DNA from 2 places in the Bacillus sp. NEB1478 genome. Region 1 is predicted to be linked to the other one. Evidence: a T-box and tRNA genes for the amino acid it is inferred to sense, from the RefSeq annotation. Region 1 holds a T-box; the other holds one or more tRNA genes.
What was found. The T-box of region 1 lies ahead of tyrS (tyrosine--tRNA ligase). A T-box ahead of a tRNA ligase gene usually reads a tRNA of that ligase, here a tRNA-Tyr.

Region 1 (3,388 bases):
ATGATTTTACCTGATGAATTTTCAATTAAAGTCCCACCGACTTCTTCAGGCTGCGGTTTATCAAGTTTGATTCTTTTGCCATTAGAGTCATACACATACTGATTTTGTGGACCAAATAAATTATCATTCTTAACAACAACTTGCATGTCATCATAGATCTTTTGATTGATCGTTGTATGAATTTTTAATCCTTTTTGTCTGATCTGCGTTCTTGCATTATCTTGATATTCTTGTAATTCTTCTTTAGTCAAATCACTTAATTTTTTTCCGTCTTTTTTCGCTAAAAGTTCAGTTAGAATTTCTGTCGTTCTTCGCTGAACCTCAACAGTTATGTACGGGTATTTTTCAAAAGATGATTGCTTTCTAGTTGTTAAATTTTTGCCGATATCATATTTCATAGCCTCATCATATTCAGCTTGTGTGATTGCATGTGCAGACAGCATTCTGTTTAATACAGTCTTCATACGCCTCAAGCCAGGAGACAAGTCTTTCTTTTTTACGCCATCATTTGTAAATGGTGTATAAACGAAAGGGTTCTTAGGCAGCCCAGCTATGTATGCAGCTTGCGCCAAATTCAGATCTTTAGCATTTACGCCAAAAAGACCTTCAGAAGCTGCTTGAATTCCTGCTATATTACGGCCGGAAGAATTACGTCCATAAGGAACGATGTTTAAATAGGCTTCTAATATTTCGTCTTTTTTAAAGAACTTTTCAAGACGCATGGCAAGCAGTATTTCTTTTGCTTTTCTGTCAAACGAAACTTCATTCGTTAAGATTTGATTTTTTATTAATTGCTGTGTGAGTGTACTTCCGCCCGTTACGATCTGTGCACCGGAAAATTCTTGATACATTGCACGAAGAATGGCTTTTGGTACAACTCCGTCATGTTCATAAAAGTAACGGTCCTCGGTTGAAATAACGGCTTTTGTTACATAAGGTGAAACATCTTTTAGTTTAATTTCTTGTCTGTCCAGGTCTGCTTGAAGTTTTCCCATCAATTGGTCATTGTCAAAATAAACGGTGCTTGTTTCTTCATAGTTGTAAATGTCATTTTTCATTGAAGCAAATGCTCTGACTGGTTCATCCTTTACGAGTGAAGCGAAAAAGCCAGCGCCTACACCTGCTGCAAAAACACCGCATAAAATAACAAGTGAAGCAATTACTAAAAACATGTTCCAACTAACGTTATATGTAATTCGTGCTGTTCGAATAATCTTCTTTTTCCGCAAAAAGTGGACAAAATTCTCCCATTTTTGTCTAAGTCCATCAAAATGAGACATCATTTGGTATCCCCCCCGTTTATTAGTATAACATAAGGTCGGATTTTGAAATAAGGGTTTATTCGAACTGAATATTGACATGAAATTCGTCCTTGTGGTAAAAATAAGAGAATAAAATAAAGTGAAAGCTAAGATAGGAATAAGTAGCAGGTGTCTCCCTGTTTCAGAAAGCTGGTGGTCGATGCAAACCAGTACAAAGACATGTTGTGAATTACCTCCTGGAGCTGTCCTTGTGAACGGATCTTGAGTAGCAGGGAACGGATGAAACCGTTATGAAATGAAGTGAAAAGCTTATATTAATTATTAGCTTTTAATTAGGGTGGTACCGCGAGATTGTAATCACGTCCCTTTCCATGTGAAAGGGACTTTTTTTATTGTAAAAAAACTGAGAGGAAAGATTACGATGAACATTTTACAAGACTTGGAGTTCAGAGGGCTTCTGCATCAAGTAACAGATCGAGAAGGACTTGAAAAAGAACTTGAGAACGGAAAAGTGAAATTATACTGTGGGTTTGACCCGACAGCAGATAGTCTTCATATTGGGAACTTATTGGCGATTTTAACTTTAAAAAGATTTCAAGAAGCCGGTCATTCACCGCTTCCGCTGGTAGGTGGAGGAACAGGTCTTATTGGCGATCCGAGCGGACGTTCAATTGAAAGAACTTTAAATGAACAAGAAACGGTTGTTCAATGGACAGAAAAAATTAAAAGCCAACTTTCTAAACTTCTTGATTTTGAGTCTGAAACGAACCCGGCGAAGATGGTTAACAACTACGAGTGGCTGAGCCAGCTTACTGTTATTGAGTTTTTACGGGATGTAGGAAAAAACTTTTCCATCAATTACATGCTTGCAAAAGATTCTGTTGATTCACGATTAGAAGGCGGTATTTCTTTTACCGAATTTTCTTACATGATTCTTCAGGCCTACGATTTCTTAAACTTGTACAAACAAGAAGGATGCAAGCTTCAAATCGGCGGAAGCGATCAATGGGGTAACATTACTGCAGGGATGGAATTAATACGCCGATCTGGTGAAGAAGATAAAGCTTTCGGATTAACGATTCCTCTAATTACGAAAGCGGATGGAACAAAGTTTGGGAAGACAGCTACAGGTACTATCTGGCTTGATGCTGAGAAGACTACACCATACGAGTTCTACCAATTTTGGGTGAATGCAGCCGATGCGGATGTTATCAACTGGATAAAATACTTCACTTTCTTTTCTAAAGAAGAAATTGTGCAGCTTGAGCAATCACTTCAGCAAGCACCTGAAAAACGTGAGGCACAAAAAGCATTAGGCCGTGAAGTGACAACACTTGTTCATGGAGAAAAAGCATACCTTCAAGCAGTAAAAATTACAGAAGCGTTATTCAGCGGAAACCTTTCTGAACTAACTGCAGATGAAATCGAGCAAGGTTTCAAAGATGTTCCATCATTTACTGTAGAAAATCACGCAGATTTGAACCTAGTTGATCTTCTTGTTGAAGCGAAAGTTTCTCCTTCTAAACGCCAAGCAAGGGAAGATATCACAAATGGTGCTGTTTCTGTAAATGGAGAAAAGGTACAAGATCTTAGCTTTGTAATTGATGAAAAAGACCGTATTGAAAATCGTTTTGTTATTATTAGAAGAGGGAAGAAAAAGTACACGCTCATTAGATATTAAGAAGGATGACCCAAAGATGATTTATTAATCTTTGGGTTATTTTTTTGCTGAAAATTTGATAATTTCACGTTCCGTGGAATTATTTGAAATAACGTGGATAAACAGGGAGTTAACGTGGAATTATTGAAAATAACGTGGATATATTGGACATGACTGTGGAATTAAATAAAAATGATAGCTTTAAAAGAGTAAAAAGATAATCTTTCTGACGATCCTGTCCTGTTTTTTAAAAATATGGTGCAAAAGTGGAAAAATGGCTTCAAAATAACAAAAAAACGACTTGCAGGGGTTAATTTCTCTTTTTAGTCGTCCTCCTTAAATTTTCATTAAAACGCAAAAAAGGAAGATCCGAGTCGGATCTTCCTTTTTATTATGACGATTAACGAGAGTAGTACTCAACGATTAGCTGTTCAGTAATCTCAGCAGGAAGTTCAGAACGCTCTGG
Region 2 (3,388 bases), 1.7 Mb from region 1:
AAAAGCTACCCTGGGGATAACAGGCTTATCTCCCCCAAGAGTCCACATCGACGGGGAGGTTTGGCACCTCGATGTCGGCTCATCGCATCCTGGGGCTGAAGTAGGTCCCAAGGGTTGGGCTGTTCGCCCATTAAAGCGGTACGCGAGCTGGGTTCAGAACGTCGTGAGACAGTTCGGTCCCTATCCGTCGCGGGCGCAGGAAATTTGAGAGGAGCTGTCCTTAGTACGAGAGGACCGGGATGGACACACCGCTGGTGTACCAGTTGTTCCGCCAGGGGCATAGCTGGGTAGCTACGTGTGGACGGGATAAGTGCTGAAAGCATCTAAGCATGAAGCCCCCCTCAAGATGAGATTTCCCATCACGTCAAGTGAGTAAGACCCCTTAGAGATGATGAGGTTGATAGGTCTGGTGTGGAAGCGTGGCGACACGTGGAGCTGACAGATACTAATCGGTCGAGGGCTTATCCTTAAAAAAGCATAACGTTTGGAAACGTCGTATCTAGTTTTGAGAGAACATACTCTCAACAATTTAATGAGTTTAAATAAGTGACGAAGAGATTCGATGCTTATCAAAAAACTTAGGTTCAGTGATGATGGCGAAGAGGCCACACCCGTTCCCATACCGAACACGGAAGTTAAGCTCTTCAGCGCCGATGGTAGTTGGGGGTCTCCCCCTGTTAGAGTAGGACGTCGCTGAGCCAACCTTTATTCCACAGTAGCTCAGTGGTAGAGCTATCGGCTGTTAACCGATCGGTCGTAGGTTCGAGTCCTACCTGTGGAGCCATTGGAGAGCTGTCCGAGAGGTCGAAGGAGCACGATTGGAAATCGTGTATACGGTCAACCCCGTATCAAGGGTTCGAATCCCTTGCTCTCCGCCAGATAATTCTCGAAATGGCCCGTTGGTCAAGCGGTTAAGACACCGCCCTTTCACGGCGGTAACACGGGTTCGAATCCCGTACGGGTCACCACTTCTACTATTTAATACATAACCTTTTATATGGAGGATTAGCTCAGCTGGGAGAGCACCTGCCTTACAAGCAGGGGGTCGGCGGTTCGAACCCGTCATCCTCCACCATTAATTTTTTATATCTTATTATCATCGCGGGGTGGAGCAGTCTGGTAGCTCGTCGGGCTCATAACCCGAAGGTCGCAGGTTCAAATCCTGTCCCCGCAACCAAAATTATTTCATGAACAGCGTCGATTTACTTCTCGTCATGAAATATCAGTAGTGCTGTAAAGTGCAACCAATTTGGACTCGTGGTGTAGTGGTTAACATGCCTGCCTGTCACGCAGGAGATCGCCGGTTCGACCCCGGTCGGGTCCGCCATTTTTGTTTTTGGTGGTTATATATCCAAGAGATATTAACTCTTGGCTCGATAGCTCAGTCGGTAGAGCAGAGGACTGAAAATCCTCGTGTCGGCGGTTCGATTCCGTCTCGAGCCACCATTTTTTTTTGCCGGTTTAGCTCAATTGGTAGAGCAACTGACTTGTAATCAGTAGGTTGGGGGTTCAAGTCCTCTAGCCGGCACCATGTCTACTTACTATTTATCTTCTTAGCTGACATGCGACGAGGAATTAGCAGCATTGAATTGCAGGTAGACGCAGGAGCAGATTTGCTCCTTGAGGATAATAATTCCTCTTGAATTCAGGTTGTATATGTTATAAAATAAAACCTGTCTCAATTGTGGAGGGGTAGCGAAGTGGCTAAACGCGGCGGACTGTAAATCCGCTCCCTCCGGGTTCGGCGGTTCGAATCCGTCCCCCTCCACCATCTTTTATTCATATTTTTCTTACAGGGGCATAGTTTAAAGGTAGAACGAAGGTCTCCAAAACCTTTGGTGTGGGTTCGATTCCTACTGCCCCTGCCATTTAAATTATTGTGGCGGTCGTGGCGAAGTGGTTAACGCATCGGATTGTGGTTCCGACATTCGGGGGTTCGATTCCCCTCGTCCGCCCCATATAAGTGTTGGGCTATAGCCAAGCGGTAAGGCAACGGACTTTGACTCCGTCATGCGATGGTTCGAATCCATCTAGCCCAGCCATTTTTATATTTTTGCGGAAGTAGTTCAGTGGTAGAATACAACCTTGCCAAGGTTGGGGTCGCGGGTTCGAATCCCGTCTTCCGCTCCATTTGAATACTCTCTGGCGGCATAGCCAAGTGGTAAGGCACGGGTCTGCAAAACCCTTATCCCCCGGTTCGAATCCGGGTGCCGCCTCCATTCAGTTTTTACAAGCATTATCATGCCGGTGTGGCGGAATTGGCAGACGCGCACGACTCAAAATCGTGTTCCTTCTGGAGTGTCGGTTCGACCCCGACCACCGGTACCAATTTACTTAACTTAACAGCATACATTCAAAGCTTCTCACGTTTGTGGGAAGTTTTTTTATTATTATTTTTGATATGCAGTATTAAGTTATTAGCTTTAAAGAAAAGTTTAATTTCTTCAATAGAAAGTCTAAAATAATTAGTTTTTACGGAAAGGGCATTTTAGAATGGAAGATTTTTTCGTCAGAATGAAAAATGATTTAGGGATATCCCTAAATGATGTTCAAAAGAAGGCGGTTCTGCAGACTGATGGCCCTCTTCTTTTGCTGGCATCGCCAGGCTCCGGGAAAACGACAACCATCATCCTGCGTATTGGGTATTTAATAGAGGAAAAAGGCGTGGATCCATCTCGTATAAAGGCAGTTACGTTTAGTAAAGCTTCAGCAAATGATATGAAAGATCGTTTCAAGCGATTTTATCCTCAAATGCAGCCTATAGATTTCTCTACTATTCATAGCTTTGCCTTTGAGGTAGTTAGGGATTATTTTAGAAAGTTGGGAACTTCTTTTCGAATTATTGAAGGTGATCAGGAAGTAGAAGAGAAAACAGCGTCGGTAAGGAATACCTCGCTAAACAAGAAGCAAATTTTAAGAAATTTATTTAAGTCAATTGCAGGCGAGAACATAACGGAAGATCAAATGGAGGAGCTGACAACTTACATCAGCTACATCAAAAATAAGATGATCCCTCAAAATCAATGGTCAAAGGTAGCATGTGATGTTCCGAAAGCTGAACAAATTATGAGCGAATATGAAGAATTTAAACGTTCAGATAAGAATCAAGTTTTATTGGATTTTGACGATATGCTAACGACCGGCAATCATATTTTAGAAAAAGATAAGCAGCTGCTAGGCAAGTATCAGCAAAGGTACGATTACATTTTGACGGATGAAAGCCAGGATACGTCTTTGGTACAACATTCTATTATAGAGAAACTGGTCGCCAAACATAAAAATTTATGTGTTGTGGCCGATGATGATCAATCGATCTATAGCTGGAGAGGTGCTGAGCCTTCTTATTTACTTGAATTCAAAAAGGTATACTCGGAAGCTGCTATTCTTT

Region 2: it has a tRNA-Tyr gene. The T-box ahead of tyrS (tyrosine--tRNA ligase) is inferred to sense a tRNA for this amino acid. The anticodon was not compared.

Annotation. Positions count from the first base shown of each region.
Region 1 is NZ_CP134049.1:1,149,084-1,152,471, forward strand. Features, by position in the region: gene RGB74_RS05500 (transglycosylase domain-containing protein) at 1-1,280, opposite strand, end outside; T-box leader at 1,402-1,632, shown strand; gene tyrS (tyrosine--tRNA ligase) at 1,684-2,943, shown strand; gene rpsD (30S ribosomal protein S4) at 3,323-3,388, opposite strand, start outside.
Region 2 is NZ_CP134049.1:3,368,914-3,372,301, reverse strand. Features, by position in the region: rRNA gene RGB74_RS17095 (23S ribosomal RNA) at 1-469, shown strand, start outside; rRNA gene rrf (5S ribosomal RNA) at 584-699, shown strand; tRNA gene RGB74_RS17085 (tRNA-Asn) at 710-784, shown strand; tRNA gene RGB74_RS17080 (tRNA-Ser) at 787-878, shown strand; tRNA gene RGB74_RS17075 (tRNA-Glu) at 894-968, shown strand; tRNA gene RGB74_RS17070 (tRNA-Val) at 1,000-1,075, shown strand; tRNA gene RGB74_RS17065 (tRNA-Met) at 1,101-1,177, shown strand; tRNA gene RGB74_RS17060 (tRNA-Asp) at 1,252-1,327, shown strand; tRNA gene RGB74_RS17055 (tRNA-Phe) at 1,371-1,446, shown strand; tRNA gene RGB74_RS17050 (tRNA-Thr) at 1,456-1,531, shown strand; tRNA gene RGB74_RS17045 (tRNA-Tyr) at 1,687-1,771, shown strand; tRNA gene RGB74_RS17040 (tRNA-Trp) at 1,795-1,868, shown strand; tRNA gene RGB74_RS17035 (tRNA-His) at 1,883-1,958, shown strand; tRNA gene RGB74_RS17030 (tRNA-Gln) at 1,968-2,042, shown strand; tRNA gene RGB74_RS17025 (tRNA-Gly) at 2,056-2,130, shown strand; tRNA gene RGB74_RS17020 (tRNA-Cys) at 2,145-2,219, shown strand; tRNA gene RGB74_RS17015 (tRNA-Leu) at 2,244-2,328, shown strand; gene RGB74_RS17010 (ATP-dependent helicase) at 2,494-3,388, shown strand, end outside.